4 regions of the Sagittula stellata E-37 genome follow, and region 1 is predicted to be linked to each of the others. Evidence: riboswitches for the same ligand, from Rfam matches in the RefSeq annotation. Region 1 holds a riboswitch; each other region holds the start of a gene.

Region 1 (3,857 bases):
CCAGGTCATGGCGCGCCTTCAGCCGCGCGAAACTCTCGCGGACATGACCCAGCAACTGCGGCTTCAGGGCGGCGTATTCGCGCGCCTTCACCGTCGCCAGCCGCTTGCCCTGCACCACGACCTGAGATCCCACGTCGGTCTCCGGTTTCAGCAGAACAGGGTTCATGTCGGTCAGCGGCTCCAGCCCGCAGGCCCGCGCCTGCAACGCCTGCGCGCGGCCGATCTCGCCGCCGTCGACTGTCACGGCGGCGTTGTTCGACATGTTCTGCGGCTTGAACGGCGCCACCGAGAGGCCGCGCCGCAGCGCCGCCCGACATAGCCCGGCCACCAGCACCGACTTGCCCACGTTGGACCCGGTGCCCTGAAGCATCAGGGCGCGCGTCATTCCGGGTCACGATCCCCGGGCAGCGGGAGCTGCGCAAGGTGATACTCCCGGGCGAACCGCGACGCCGGCCGCGCGACGAACAGGGCGGAGCCCACGGTAAAAAGCCAGGTCGCCGGGTATTGCGTGTCTTCCCAGAAGAAGAGGATGGATCCGAAGAGAAACGCGAGCCCCGCGCAGAGGTCGATGACGGTATAGATCTTCTCGTAGAAGCCGTAGACCTCCTCGTGACGGGAGGTGGCGTCCTGCAGCCGTTTCCTGAACATCTGGCGGTGGTCCTCGCTGGTTTCGGGATAGTGACATCCACCGTTACCAGCCTTGAACGCAGGGTCAACGCGCCGAAACCATCTTGGCATGCCGAAGCGCCCGCCCGCGAACCCACGACCGGCCACTGTTCGTTCCGGCAAGAACCGCCGAAGCAAGTCCGTTGTCTCGTTGACCGCTACCGGAAATCTTCGCGCACCGGTCATGTCCCGTGGTGGCAAGCAATGAGCTAAACGTCGACCTTCCCCAGGCCAGGCGCAACGCCATCCACACGGCGCCGCTCCCAGGGACGCCCCGGCCTCACCCAATTCCGAAGACAGGCACCAGGGGCAGAGAGCGCATTGCAGAAATTCCGCTCGCCGCGCCCACTGATCCAGCCGGAACAGCCTGCCCGTTTCCCTGACGCACGTCCCCACACGTCAAACGGCGCAAACGGCCCGGACAGGATGCCTCCGGCGGAGGTATTTTTCGCCAAGATGAAGGGGCGGGTCGGACACCGCGCCTCGGGCCTTCGTCGAAGGGGGAGGCGCGGTGCCTTCACCTTGGGCGGTCATCGGGACCTCTCCCTGTACCGCCCGGCCAGCCTCTCCGATTCCGATTAAAGAAGTCTTGCCTTCATCTTGGTCCAAATACCTTGGGGGTCTGGGGGGAACCCCCAGCGGGTCGGGTCGCCGCAGGCGAGCCGAAATCCGGCGCCACAATCTCAGAACTCGACGCCCTTCTGCGCCTTCACCCCTTCACGGAACGGGTGTTTGACAAGCGTCATGTCGGTGATGAGGTCCGCCGCCTCGATCAGTTCGGGCTTGGCGTTGCGCCCGGTCAGGCAGACATGGGTCATCGGCGGTTTCTGCTCCAGCAGGAACCCCACCACGTCGTCGATGTCGAGATAGTCGTAGCGCAGCGCGATGTTGATCTCGTCGAGCAGAACGAACTGCACTTCCGGGTCGAGGATCTGCGTCTTGGCGATCTCCCAGCCGTTTTGCGCCGCCGCGATGTCGCGTTCGCGGTCCTGCGTCTCCCACGTGAACCCTTCCCCCGACACGAAGAACCGGCACTCCGCCGCGAAGCGTTCGCGCAGGAACGTGCCTTCGCCGGTGGGCCAGGCGCCCTTGATGAACTGCACCACCGCACAGGGCATGCCATGCGCGATGCAGCGCATGATCATGCCGAATCCGGAGGACGACTTGCCCTTGCCGGTCCCGGTATGGACGATAATCAGGCCCTTCTCCTCCGTCTTGGTCGCCATCATCCGGTCGCGGGCCGCCTTGATCTTCTTCATCTTTTCGGTGTGGCGGGCGTTTTCGTCTTCGCTCATGGCGCGGGCTCTCCTTGACATTGCCGGGCGTCCGGCGCATCAGCCGGAGTGCTGGTGCCTGTGTCTAGCAGGTGAAAAGGGAATGCGCAGCCCCGCGTCGGGGTCAGGCGCAGCCGCCCCCGCGACCGTGACCGGAAAGGGCCCGAAGCCACTGGCGACATCGCCGGGAAGGCCGGGTTCCGTTGGGATCGGCAGGACTGCCTGCCGCCCAGTTCCGCAAGCCGGGAGACCTGCCAGTGGCCGCGCCGTGGAAGGGGCGGAGGAACGAAACCGGACGGGGTGATCCGGGGTCGGGAGAGGGCCTGTCTTGGCCCGTGCCCCGCTCAAGGTCCCCCCAGATGCGCGAGGTCGCCATGCCGTCAGAGACCGAACTTCTGGTCTGCGTGAAGTGCCGCCGGGGGCAGGACATCCCCGCCGACGACCGCCGGCCCGGGCAGGCGCTCTACGATGCCCTTGCCGACCGGCCTTTGCCCGAGGGCCTGCGCCTGACCGCCGTCGAATGCCTGCAGAATTGCGATGCCGGTTGTACCGTCGCCCTGCGCGGCGGCGACCGCTGGACCTACGTGTTCGGGAATGTCGACGAGGCGTCGCATCCGGACATGCTGCTCGACGGCGCGGCGCGCTATCACGCGACCGGCGACGGGTTGATCCCGTGGCGCGAGCGTCCCGAACACTTCAAGCGCAACTGCGTGGCGCGTATTCCGCCCCTGACCCCGAACACCCCTGTGGAGGCCGACTGAATGACCGATCTAGCCAAACTCCCCGTCACCGTGATCACCGGCTTCCTCGGCTCCGGCAAGACGACGCTGGTGCGCCACCTGATGCAGAACCCCGGCGGCCGCCGCCTGGCCGTGGTGGTCAACGAATTCGGCGACGTGGGCGTGGACGGCGACATCCTGAAATCCTGCGCCATCCCCGACTGCCCGGCCGAGAACATCATGGAGCTCGCCAACGGCTGCATCTGCTGCACCGTGGCCGACGACTTCATCCCCACCATCGAGGCGCTGATGGCGCTCGACCCGCGCCCCGACCACATCCTGATCGAGACCTCCGGCCTCGCCCTGCCGAAGCCGCTTCTGAAAGCCTTCGACTGGCCCGACATCCGGTCGAAGATCACCGTCGACGGCGTGATCGCGCTGGCCGATGCGGAGGCCGTGGCGGCGGGCCGCTTCGCTCCCGATGTGGCGCGGGTGGACGCGCAGCGTCTGGCCGACGACAGCATCGACCACGAGACGCCGCTGAGCGAGGTCTTCGAGGACCAGATCTCCTGCGCCGACATCATCCTGCTGACCAAGCCCGACCTCGCCGGACCCGAAGGCGTGGCGAAGGCCAAGGCGATCATCGCCGCCGAGGCACCGCGCCCGCTGCCGGTGGTCGAAGTGGCCGAAGGTGTGGTCGACCCGCGCGTGATCCTCGGGCTGGAAGCCGCCGCAGAGGACGACATGGACGCGCGCCCCTCGCATCACGACGACCACGACGATCACGAGCACGACGACTTCGAATCGGTCGTTGTGGAGCTGCCGGAACAGGACAGTCCCGCCCAGCTGGTCGCCGCCATCGAGCGCCTCGCGAAGGAGCAGAACATCCTTCGGGTGAAAGGGTATGCCGCCGTCAAGGGCAAGCCTATGCGCCTTCTGGTGCAGGCGGTGGGCGCGCGGGTGCGTCATCAGTACGACCGCCCGTGGAAGCCGGACGAGGCGCGCGTCAGCCGGGTCGTGGTCATCGCGGAACATGACGACATCCAACCCGAGGCCATCGGGGCGGTCCTCGGGGCCGCGCCTGTCGCCGCAGAATGACGTAAGGTAGGGCGGGGCTGTGCGCCGCCTTTCCGGGAACCGCCGATGCACGTCATCTTCCGCGAAAGCCACGGCCTCGAAGAAAGCGAGACGCCGCAGG
Region 2 (3,857 bases), 270 kb from region 1:
CAGCCAGCCGACCCAGCGTGCGGGCATGTTGGCGATCACCTCGTCGAGCGCGCGACCGATCCGGGCGAAACTCGTTTCGGTGGCATGGCGCACCAAGGGCAGGTCGGCGTCGTGACGCCCGTCGTCTTCCCAACGCTTCAGCACGGCAGCCACGAGATACATCTCCGACAGCGCATCCCCCAGCCGGGCCGAGATCATCTCGCGCCGCTTCAGACCGCCCCCCAGCGTCAGGAACGCCATGTCCGCCGTCAGGGCAAATGCCGCAGACCAGCGCGACAGGCGCCGATAGAACGGTGTCGCCTTGCCTGCATCGTCGGGGGCCTTGCCACGCCCGGTCCAAGCCGACCATCCCGCGCGACAGACCGTTCGGAGGGAGTGTCCGACGTGCGCCCAGAAATGGGTGTCGAAGGAGTCGAGCGATTTGTCCGGGTCCGGCTCCTGTATCGCTTCGATTTCGTCCAGCAGATGCGGATGGGCCCTGATGGCCCCTTGCCCGAAGATGATCAGGTTGCGGGTCACGATGTTCGCGCCCTCGACCGTGATCCCGATGGGAATGGCGCGATAGTGCGACTGGAGATAGTTCAACGGACCGTCGATGACCGCCTTGCCTGAATGCACATCCATGGCATCGTTGATCGTTTCACGCATCCGGGTCGTGGCGTGATACTTCATGATCGCGGATATCACGGCCAGCTTGTACCCGTCGTCCAACGCCGCCGTCGTCAGGCGGCGGCCCGCATCGATCGTGTAGGCGTTGGAAGCGATGCGGGCCATGGGCTCCTGCACGCCGCCGAACAACCCGATGGGCAGATTGAACTGTTTGCGGATGCGGGAATAGGCGCCGGTGCTGTGCGCGGACATGGCTGCCGCTGCGGCCGACAGCGATGGCAGTGAGATTCCGCGCCCGGCGGCCAGCGCACTCATCAGCATCATCCATCCGCGCCCCGCATAGTCCGGCCCGCCGATGATATGGTCGAGCGGCACGAAGACGTCCTTGCCGGTGGTCGGCCCGTTCATGAACATGGTCCCCGAGGGCAGGTGCCTGCGGCCGGTCTCCACCCCCGGCAAATCCGTCGGAACGAGCGTGCATGTGATCCCTATGTCATCGACCTCGCCCAGCAGGTGGTCCGGGTCGCGCAGCTTCAGGGCAAGACCCAGCACCGTGGCGACCGGCGACAACGTGATGTAGCGCTTGGCCCATGTCATGCGGATGCCAAGCACCTCTTCGCCATTCCACTGCCCCTTGCAGACGACGCCTTCGTCCGTCATGGCCGACGCGTCCGATCCGGCGTCTTCGGAGGTGAGCCCGAAGGCGGGCAGTTCTTCGCCGCGCGCGAGGCGTGGCAGCCAGTGCCGTTTTTGCGCGTCGGTGCCGAATTGCAGGATCAGTTCACCGGGACCGAGCGAATTGGGCACCATGACCGTCACCGCCGCCACGACGGAATGCCCCGCGATGTAGCGCACGACTTCCGAATGGGCATAGGCAGAGAAACCGAGTCCGCCGTGCTCCTTCGGGATGATCATGCCGAAAAAGCCTTCGTCGCGCAGATAGGTCCACGCCTCGCGGGGCAGATCGCCGGTGCGCCTGTCGATATCCCAGACGTCGATCATGTCGCAGAAGGTCCGGCATGGCCCGTCGATGAAATCCCGCTCCTCGTCGGTAAGGGCGGGCGCCTTCATGCTGCGCAGCATCGTCCAGTCCGGATTGCCGGAGAACAGTTCCGCCTCGAAGTGGACGTCTCCGGAATAGACGGCTTCGGCCTCTGTCGAGGACAGCGACGGCATCGCCCCCCTCGCCCACTTCAAAATCGGCTTGGTGACGTAATTCTTTCTGAATGACATGGCGGTTCCTCCACCCGGAAAACGCCCCGGCGGTGGAAGGGTTCCTGCTGCGCTGCATTCCGGGCGGATGACGTTCCGTCGTGCGCACGTCGCGATCGAGCGCATCTGGACGGCTTTGGCGATGCACCGCGTCCGGGTTGTTTGCGATCCGGGACGGTGTTCGGCCACGCGCCCTTGGGTATCGTTGCCGGCGCCGACGGATCAACGCGCATACACTCTTCGCGGGAAGTCGACACTCATTTTATCGCGCCCGGAGATTGACGGACAAGCCGTATCCGTGCTTAACGATCCGCGATGGTTCCCGGAACGCCAGCAAGCCAACCGGGATGAAAAGGGAACACGGTGAGGATGTCCGCAAGGTGCCGAATCCGCGACTGCCCCCGCAACTGTGAGCGGAGAGCGATCCTGAGAACACCACTGGGCCGGTAGGCGGCTCGGGAAGGTTCGGGAAAGCGTTGACCCGCAAGTCAGGAGACCTGCCATCTCCGGCGCGCTCCGCGCCGCAGTCACTTTTAACCGGGCGGGGTGTCCGGCAGGAGATGTGCTATGTTTGGACGGCTCTTTGTGCCCGATGTCATCGCTGGTCTGCCCGCCCCGCATTTGTGCGGAGGGCACCATGGCAGATGCACGGATAATTCCCCTGAGACGACACGACGACGGTTGCGGCGCGGGCCGCTTTGAGGGTCCGCCCGTGGAATGGGTTCTCTTTGCCTGTTCGTCGGCCAACCTGAGCGCAGGCGGTTTCCACCGACTGGAGGCGATCTGCGCCGCGGCGACGGAACGCCCCCACATGCTCATCCGCCTAGAAGACATGGGCCGGAGCCTGTTCGAGGCGCTGGACGAGATGCGGCGCGGCGGCGCCCGCGCGATCCGGCTGCAACCCATCGGACTGCCGTTTCCAGAGAGCCTTCTGGCCTGGCTTCCCGGCGTTCTGGCCGACTGGTCTCTACGACCGGTCAATGCGGCCATCGGCGTGACACTCGGCCCAGAGCCATCCCGCATGGATGCCGGCCCCACCGAGATGCTGCGCGACCTGCTTGCCGCGCCTTCGACGTCGGTCGAAAATGTGAAACCCGCGCTCGGCAAGCCCGGCTGGGACACCCCTCCCGATTTCGACTTTCATCTGCTGGTCTGCACCGGGCCGCGTTGCCAGATGCGCGATGCCGCGAGTCTCAGCCATGTCCTCAAGGCCGAATGCGCCGAGGCGGGCATCGCGAAGCGCTGCCTGACGACGACCACCGGCTGCATCTTTCCCTGCAACAAGGGGCCCGTCGTCGCGGTCTACCCGCTAGGCGACTGGTTCCACGTACCGGACCGCGCGGCAGCCCGACGCCTCGTGCGTGAGGTGCTTTGCGCGGGGCGCGGACTGCCTGACCTGCACATCCACACCGCCCGGCTCAGCCAGCCCAGTCAACACACGACGCCCCACAGGAGCACCATATCATGAGACACCTTGCGACCACGCTGGCCCTCGCCGCCCTTACTTTTGGCCAGCCCGCCCCGGCGCAGGAGGCCGATCAGCCGATCCGCGTGATTACGTCGTTCCAGATCGACAGCATGGACCCCGAGTCCGAGGGTTTCTGGTTCCAGGAATTCGGCGTGGCCGAGTTGCTGATGGAATTCCAGCGTGATGGCTCCGTGGCGCCCTGGCTGGCCGAAAGTCTGGAACAGGTGGACGACCTGACCTGGGTTATCACGCTCAACAAGGGGGTGACGTTCCAGAACGGCCGCCAACTGGACGCGGATGCGGTGAAGCGGCTGATGGACTTCCGGCTGGCGAACAAGGCGTCGCTGCAAGGCGTCGTGCCGCCAGAAACGACCTTCGACGTCACTGGCCCGCTGGAAATCACCGTGAAGACACCGGTGCCGCTGCCCGAGTTCCCGAACGTGCTGGCCCACGAAAGCTATTTCCTGATCTACGATCTCGATGCCGTGGAGGCCGCGAACGGGGACTGGGAGGCGCTGGAACATGCCGGTATCTATACGGGCCCCTACGAGGTGACCGACCTGACTGA
Region 3 (3,857 bases), 1.4 Mb from region 1:
CTGTCCAATACCCATGCCGCCGCCGTTGCCGCGCACGACGCCACGGCCACGCAGGTTGTGGCCCACTACGCGGCAGGATCCCAAGGTGCGATCCGTTTCGGTGACGCCCCGCTGCCGGACGGTCAGGCGGTCCCCGTCGCCCGGACCACCCGCTTCGACATAGCCGGTGTCGGGCAGTTGGAGATCCGCCCCGGCGACACCGGGCGCGACGCCGACACTGTGGACGCTGCGGCCCGCGCCTTGCGTTCGGCGCTTGAGGCCATCGGAGCCGCGACCCTGGAAGAGGCCCGTGACGCCGCCGCCGCCCGGACCGAGGCGGAGCGGCAGCATGCCGAAGCGAAGGCCGTGCTGCAAAGCCTCGCCCCGGATGGCATTGAACAGCTTCGCGCGACGCACGCCCGCATCCCTGTCCCGGTTGAGGATGCGGACATGCCCGACCTTGCGCAGGCAGAGGCGGAACTGGTCAGCGCGCGCGAAGAACGGGACCTTGCCCGCGGCGCGCTCGACGCCGCCAACGAACGGCTGGCCGATACCCGGGCTGAGGTGCTGCGCGCCGAAACCGCCCTGACTTCGCTCAAGGACCGTCTGAAGCGCGCCGAAGACGCGGTGGCGCGGGCTGGCGGCGCGACAGAGGACGATCTGGCCGCGACCCTGTCAAGGATGGAGGCTGCTCTTGCCGAGGAGCAGGCCAAACATGCGGCCAAGGCCAAGGACGCCCCCGACACCGCCAATACGCGCGCAACGCTGACTCGGGCGGAATCCGTGGAAACCCGCGCACGCGACGAAAGCGCCCGTCTGAAGCTTCTGCTCGCCCGGCTCGAAGAACGCATCAGCCGCTCTGCCGGTGACGCGGTCGAGGAAAGGCTGGCCGAGACGGTGGAAAAGCTGACATCGGCCCGCGAGACCCTGACGCGGATCGAGCACGAGGTGGCTGTGCTTCGCAAGCTCGAACAGGCGCTTGAAAAAGCCCGCAACGAAGCCCGCGAACGCTATTTCGCGCCGATCGCCCGGGAACTGAAACCGCTCCTGCACCTGCTCTGGCCGGACGCCGAGCTGACATGGGGAGAAGAATCCCTGCTGCCCGATGCGCTTTTGCGCGACGGCCAGAGCGAGCCGGTCGACATCCTCTCCGGCGGCACGCAGGAACAGGTGGCATTGCTGGTCCGGCTGGCCTTTGCGCGCATGTTGTCCCACGCGGGGCGCACTGCGCCGGTGATCCTCGACGACGCGCTGGTCTTCACCGACGACGATCGGATCGAGCGGATGTTCGACGCGTTGCACCGCCAGGCGGGCGACCTTCAGATCATCGTGCTGACCTGCCGCCAGCGCGCCTTCCGCGACCTGGGCGGCCATGCGCTGAGCATCGCGACAGTGGCTCCGGAAGACGCCTGACGAGCCCTCGCTCGGAGGGCCCAACAGTGGACCACACATCTGTCCGGTCCCTGCTCCGCGCTTCACAAATTAGCAATTGACCGGGCGCGCGCTTTTCTGGCAAGGAAATCGCATGTCCGGTTCCGGAGTTTTCACGCTTCGGAGGAAAGAGGGAATGCAGTGCGGCACGCGAGTGCCTACCCTGCAGCTGCCCCCGCAACTGTAAGCGGCAAGCAGGGCTGATATGCCACTGGAGAAATCCGGGAAGGCCAGTCCAGATGCGATGACCCGCGAGCCAGGAGACCTGCCGGACTGGCGCCTCAGGAAGAGGCGCTTTCAACCGGACGCCGGGGTGCGCGTCTGGCCTCGTGCGCAGGCGGGTCATTCCGCCGCGCGGATGGGGTCGAGTGTTCCCCGCGTCCAGAAACGACGCGCGCCGGGTGTGGCGCAGTGGACAAGGACGGCTTCATGAAACTCACTTTTGGTGCACTTGCGGCGTGCATCGCGTTTCCGGCGATGACACAGGCGCATTTCCTTCTCGAATATACGACGGACACGATCATCGACCGACCGGGCGACGTGCCGGTCAAGCTGATCTTCTGGCACCCCTTCTCAAACGGCCACGTGATGGAGATGGAAACACCCGAGGAATTCTTCATGGTGCATCACGGCAAGCGCACCGATCTTCTGGACACCCTCGAACCGACGGCCTTCACGGGGTCCGCGAACGAGGCGGCGGCCTTTCTGGGCAACGTCCCGGTCAAGCGGTCGGGCGATTATGTCCTCGTGACGGTCCCGCAGCCCTACTTCGAGGAATCCGAGGACACGTACATCCAGCAGTACACCAAGGCCTTTCTGAACCGCAGCGAATTGCCCACCGACTGGATGAACCCTGTTGGCCTGCCCGCAGAGATCCTGCCGCTGAACAAGCCCTACAACGTGTTGGCGGGCTCCACGTTCACCGGACGCGTCCTGTCCGACGGCCAACCCGTCGCCGGTGCCGAGATCGAGGTCGAGTTCATGGCGGCAGAGCCGGACATGGAACGTGCGCGCGCCACCGACCCGGTGGTCAGCCCCCCGCCCGGTGGCGCGGTCGTCGTCATGTCCGACGACAACGGGTACTTCACCTTCGGCATTCCCAGGGCCGGACACTGGGGCTTTGCCGCGCTCGGTGTCGGTCCCGCAACCGAACACAAAGGCAAGGAACTCAGCCAGGATGCCGTGATCTGGATCCGCGCCTGGGAGCTGGAGTAACGCCATGCACATCGTGGACGGAGCCCTTTCCAACCCGGTCGTGATCGGCGGGGCGGTGCTGGCGGCCGGCGGCATCGCCTATGGCCTGCGGTCGCTGACGATGGAACGCATCCCCGCAGCCGGTGTCCTGTCGGCCAGCTTCTTCGTGGCCTCGCTGGTGCATGTGCCGATCGGCCCGTCCTCGGTGCATCTCATCATGAACGGTCTTGCCGGGCTCGTGCTCGGCTGGGCCGCCTTTCCGGCCCTCTTCGTGGGCCTGCTGCTTCAGGCCGTGTTCTTCGGCTTCGGCGGACTGACCGTGCTCGGGGTGAACACACTCAATATCGCTTTGCCAGCGGTGCTGGCGGGACTGCTGTTCGGGCGTCTCATCTCGCGCGGGACGCCGCTGACCGGAGCCGTCTGGGGCGCGGTCGGCGGCACCTTCAGCATCGCCGCGACAACCGGCTTGGTGGCCTTGTCGCTGGCCTTGTCGGGCGATGCCTTCATCCCGGCGGCCAAACTGGTGTTCATCGCCCATATCCCGGTGATGATCATCGAAGGGCTGCTGACCGGGTTCGCCGTCCTCCTGGCTCGCAAGGTCAAGCCGGACCTCTTCCACGCCCTGCAACGGAGTGCCGCATGAAACGCCTTGCCCTGATTGCGGCGCTTCTGGCGTTGCCCCTGCCCGCTCAGGCCCACAAGGTCATCGCCGCCGTCTTTCCGTCCGGGTCCTCCATCGAGGGCGAGATCGGCTTCTCCAACGGCGACATGGCTGTCGGGGAAGAAGTGATCGTCACCGCCCCCGACGGCACCGAACTGGGGCGCACGGTCACCGATGCGGACGGCTTCTTTGTCTTCACGCCGGAAAAGCCGGTCGAACATCGTTTCCGCGCCGATCTGGGCGCCGGACACGTGGCGGAGGCCACGCTGCCCGCCGAAGAGGTGGCTGCCATCCTCGGCAAACCGGTCATCGAAGCCGCGCCGCCCGCCGTGGCCACCGACGCCTCCGAGCCGGTCGCCGTCGCCGGACTGACGGCAGAAGAGCGTGACTTTATCGCCGAAACGGTTCGGGACGAGATCCGCCCCCTGCGCCGCGAGATTGCTGCCTACAAGGAGAAGAACGACTTCCAGACGATCCTCGGCGGACTGGGCTACATCCTCGGGCTGTTCGGGCTGGCGTTCTACATCGCGGCCCGCCGCAAGATGGCGGCCTGAGCCATGGGCCACGTTCTGACACAGGCACAAAAGACGCT
Region 4 (3,857 bases), 240 kb from region 1:
AGGGAGACGGGGGCAGCGCCCCCTCCCCACATCCACGCCAGGCGCCCGCAGAGAGGTCATCCGCATGGCATACGCGGCCAACCGGCCCGGTCGGGCCGATCGACAGCCCCGGCTCAGACCGGCAGCGCCGTGGTCTTGAATACCGTCTTCAGCGCAAAGGACGACTGCATCTGCGCGACGCCCGGCAGGCGGGTCAGATACTGCCGGTGGATGCGGGCGTAATCCTCCGTGTCCTCGGCCACGACCTTCAGGATGTAATCCGCCGTGCCCGCCATCAGGTGACACTCCAGCACCGCCGGAACGCGGGACACGGCGGTCTCGAAAGCCTCCAGCACCTCGTCGGCCTGCGCCTGCAGGGTGATCTCCACGAAGACGGTGGTCGGCAGCGACAGCTTGCGCGCATCCAGAAGCGCCACGTAGTCGCGGATGTAGCCGTCCGCCTCAAGCCGCTGCACCCGCCGGTGACAGGCCGAGGGGGACAGGTTGACCTGTTCGCTGAGGTCCGCGTTCGACATGCGGCCCTTGCGCTGAAGCACCCTGAGCAGTCGCCGATCCGTCTCGTCTAGCGCCATATTCGAAGATTCCTCCCGCGGTGCCTGCAAACCGTCGAACAATCGTGCGCGGCGGTGCGCAAAGGTGCCCCAGTCTCGGACCCTTTTGCAAGCCGTTCATGGTAGATTGCCGCACCCCAACAGGACCCAGGCTCAAAGGATCGCGTCATGAAGATCGGCTGCCCGACAGAAGTCAAACCCCAGGAATTCCGCGTGGGCCTGACGCCCAACGCCGCACACGAAGCGGTGGCGCATGGCCATTCGGTCATCGTCCAGAAAGGCGCAGGCCTCGGCGCCGGTTTCACCGACGAAGACTATACCGCCGCGGGCGCCGCGCTGGCCGACACCGCCGCCGAGGTCTTTGCCTCCGCCGACATGATCGTCAAGGTGAAGGAACCCCAGGCCCCCGAACGCGCCATGTTGCGCGAGGGCCAGGTGCTGTTCACCTATCTCCACCTCGCGCCCGATCCGGAGCAGACCCACGACCTGATCGCCTCCGGCGCGACCTGCATCGCCTATGAAACCGTGACCGACGACCGTGGCGGCCTGCCCCTTCTGGCGCCGATGTCCGAGGTCGCGGGCCGTCTCGCCCCGCAGGTCGGCGCCTGGTCGCTGCAGAAGGCCAACGGCGGCCGCGGCGTGCTGATGGGCGGCGTGCCGGGGGTCGGCCCCGCGAAGGTCGCGGTGATCGGCGGCGGCGTCGTCGGCACCCACGCGGCCCGCGTCGCCGCGGGCATGGGCGCCGAGGTCACCGTGCTCGACCGCTCCCTGTCGCGGATGCGTTACCTCGACGACGTCTTCGGTTCGGTCTTCAAGACCCGCTACGCCTCTGCCGGGAACACCGCCGAGATGGTGGCCGAGGCCGACATGGTCATCGGCGCCGTGCTGATCCCCGGCGCCGCCGCGCCGAAGCTGGTCAGCCGCGCGCAACTGTCGACGATGAAGCCCGGCGCCGTGATCGTCGACGTGGCCATCGACCAGGGCGGCTGCTTCGAGACCTCGAAGGCCACAACCCATCAGGACCCGATCTACGAAGTCGACGGCATCGTGCACTACTGCGTGGCGAACATGCCGGGCGCCGTGGCGCGCACATCGACCATCGCCCTGGGCAACGCGACCATGCCGTTCATGCTGGCGTTGGCCGACAAGGGCTGGAAGAAAGCCTGCGCCGACGATCCGCACCTTCTGGCCGGGCTGAACGTGCATGCGGGCAAGCTGACCTACGCCGCGGTGGGCGAGGCGCTTGGGCTTGCCGCGATCACGCCGGCGGCCGCGCTGGCGGCCTGAGCGGTTTCGCCGTGCTGCGCACGGCGACCGGTCGGGGAGGCTCTGCCTCCCCGAACCCCTCCGGAGTATTTTGGAAGCAAAGAAGCCGGCAGCGGGTTCTTTGAAGGTTGCGACCTGAATATCGGCGGTCGGATGCGTCGTGCTGACGGCGGCCCGGGCGCTGGCCTTACCAGCCCTCCTCGCGGACATGCGCATCGAGCGTGCGCGCCCGCGCCCAGCCGCGCGCTGCGAGTTCGGGGCCGTCGAACAGCTCCCTGACGTGGCCGACGCAGAGGTAGGCGACCACGCGGACGTGCTCGGGCAGGCGGAGGATCGGGCGCAGGTCGGCCTCGTCGAGGATGCTGACCCAACCGACGCCGACGCCTTCGGCCCGCGCCGCCAGCCAGAGGTTCTGGACGGCGCAGACCGTCGAATAGAGATCCGTCTCCGGCTGATGCGTGCGCCCCAGCACGACCGGTCCGCCGCGCGACCGGTCACAGGTGACGCAGATGTTCAGGGGGGCCTTCTCGATCCCTTCCAGCTTCAGCGCGGCATAGGCCGACCGCTTGTCCGGCGGGAACATCGCCTGCGCCTCGTCGTTGGCGCGGGCGAATGCGGCCCGCACTTGCGCCCGGCGCAGGGGATCGCGCAGCAGAATGAAATCCCAGGGTTGCGAGAGCCCGACCGATGGCGCGGCATGCGCCGCCTCCAGGATGCGCCGCAGCACGTCTTCGTCCACCGGATCGGGCAGGAATTCGTTCCGCACGTCCCGTCTGTGGGCAATCACGTCGTAGAGCGCCCGCCGCTCCTCGTCCGAAAACGCGCGCGCCGCAACGGGCGCCGGGGATCGGCGGTTCACCGGTCCTGTCATGGGGTCACCTCCCAAAGGCCTGCGCGCCCCCGCTGTCCAGGCGGGGCCGCCATGCCGTCAGGCCGGTCTTCTGGCTTCGGATCATCCGGAACGGACGCCTTCCCGAGCGCCTGACTGACGCCCAGTGGCCATGTGTCCGCCCCGTCCCCGTCACAGCGGCGGGCCCGCGCCGGTTCTGCCCCGGCTTCCCGATTCTCCCCCGAGGACGGAGGCACCTGACACGGACGGGATCGCAAATCCCGCCCCTTGGCGCAAGTGCACCGCCCCCGGACGGGACCGGTCTGCCGTCACGTGGTCAGCGTGTCTTCAGCGTGTCGCGGATCTCGAGCAGCACGTCCAGTTCCGTTGGGCCGGACGGCGTGGCTTCGGCTGGCTGGCCTTCCTCACGCTCACGGATCGCGGCGGCCTTCGCGCGGTTGACCATCTTCACCAGCATGAAGACCACGAAGGCGATGATGAAGAAGTTGATCACCGCCATGATGAACTTGCCGATGGCAAAGACCGGCGCGCCCGCCTCTGTCGCCGCCGAGAGCGACGCGTATTCGTTGCCGTCGAGCGCATAGAACCAGCCCGAAAAGTCGATGCCGCCGGTGAACAAGGCGATGATCGGATTGATGATGTCGCCCACCAGCGACTGCACGATCGCGGTGAACGCCGCGCCGATGATGATGCCCACGGCCATGTCCATGACATTGCCCTTGGCGATGAAATCCTTGAATTCCTTAATCATTTTCCCATTCCGTAAGAGCGCCGGCATGCTTGGCCACATGTCCTGCGGGGTGTTTTTGCACAAACAGGATTATGTCATGCCGGATCGGCTGGGAAAGCGGGAAATGCCGGACTAGGGTCGGCCAGGACATCTTCCTTAACGAGGACACGCATCATGACCGCTCTTGCCGACCATCCGATCTCGCGCCGCTGGCCCGCCGCGCACCCCGACCGCATCCAGCTCTATGCCTTCCCGACGCCCAACGGGGTCAAGGCGTCGATCATGCTCGAGGAGACCGGGCTGCCCTACGAGGCCCACAAGATCACCCTGTCGGACAAGGACGTCAAAAGCCCTGAGTTCCTGTCGCTCAACCCCAACAACAAGATCCCCGCGATAATCGACCCGAACGGCCCGGACGGCGCGCCGCTGGAGCTGTTCGAATCCGGGGCCATCCTGCTCT

Evidence for each region. A riboswitch is a leader RNA that binds a small molecule or an ion and turns the genes downstream of it on or off. The one in region 1 is predicted to bind cobalamin.
Region 2: it holds a riboswitch for cobalamin, as region 1 does, so the genes downstream of both, ABFK29_RS19500 ((2Fe-2S) ferredoxin domain-containing protein) here and ABFK29_RS18270 (DUF1636 family protein) in region 1, are expected to answer to the same signal.
Region 3: it holds a riboswitch for cobalamin, as region 1 does, so the genes downstream of both, ABFK29_RS11710 (DUF4198 domain-containing protein) here and ABFK29_RS18270 (DUF1636 family protein) in region 1, are expected to answer to the same signal.
Region 4: it holds a riboswitch for cobalamin, as region 1 does, so the genes downstream of both, bluB (5,6-dimethylbenzimidazole synthase) here and ABFK29_RS18270 (DUF1636 family protein) in region 1, are expected to answer to the same signal.

Annotation. Positions count from the first base shown of each region.
Region 1 is NZ_CP155729.1:3,827,752-3,831,608, reverse strand. Features, by position in the region: gene ABFK29_RS18285 (cobyric acid synthase) at 1-385, opposite strand, end outside; gene ABFK29_RS18280 (YrhK family protein) at 382-648, opposite strand; gene cobO (cob(I)yrinic acid a,c-diamide adenosyltransferase) at 1,350-1,961, opposite strand; cobalamin riboswitch at 1,997-2,213, shown strand; gene ABFK29_RS18270 (DUF1636 family protein) at 2,315-2,701, shown strand; gene cobW (cobalamin biosynthesis protein CobW) at 2,702-3,757, shown strand; gene cobN (cobaltochelatase subunit CobN) at 3,803-3,857, shown strand, end outside.
Region 2 is NZ_CP155729.1:4,093,176-4,097,032, forward strand. Features, by position in the region: gene ABFK29_RS19495 (acyl-CoA dehydrogenase) at 1-1,842, opposite strand, end outside; cobalamin riboswitch at 2,121-2,340, shown strand; gene ABFK29_RS19500 ((2Fe-2S) ferredoxin domain-containing protein) at 2,459-3,289, shown strand; gene ABFK29_RS19505 (ABC transporter substrate-binding protein) at 3,286-3,857, shown strand, end outside.
Region 3 is NZ_CP155729.1:2,461,741-2,465,597, reverse strand. Features, by position in the region: gene ABFK29_RS11715 (AAA family ATPase) at 1-1,392, shown strand, start outside; cobalamin riboswitch at 1,493-1,697, shown strand; gene ABFK29_RS11710 (DUF4198 domain-containing protein) at 1,840-2,625, shown strand; gene cbiM (cobalt transporter CbiM) at 2,630-3,247, shown strand; gene ABFK29_RS11700 (hypothetical protein) at 3,244-3,819, shown strand; gene cbiQ (cobalt ECF transporter T component CbiQ) at 3,823-3,857, shown strand, end outside.
Region 4 is NZ_CP155729.1:3,583,137-3,586,993, forward strand. Features, by position in the region: gene ABFK29_RS17045 (Lrp/AsnC family transcriptional regulator) at 114-572, opposite strand; gene ald (alanine dehydrogenase) at 720-1,838, shown strand; gene bluB (5,6-dimethylbenzimidazole synthase) at 2,005-2,688, opposite strand; cobalamin riboswitch at 2,732-2,922, opposite strand; gene mscL (large conductance mechanosensitive channel protein MscL) at 2,984-3,418, opposite strand; gene ABFK29_RS17065 (glutathione S-transferase family protein) at 3,572-3,857, shown strand, end outside.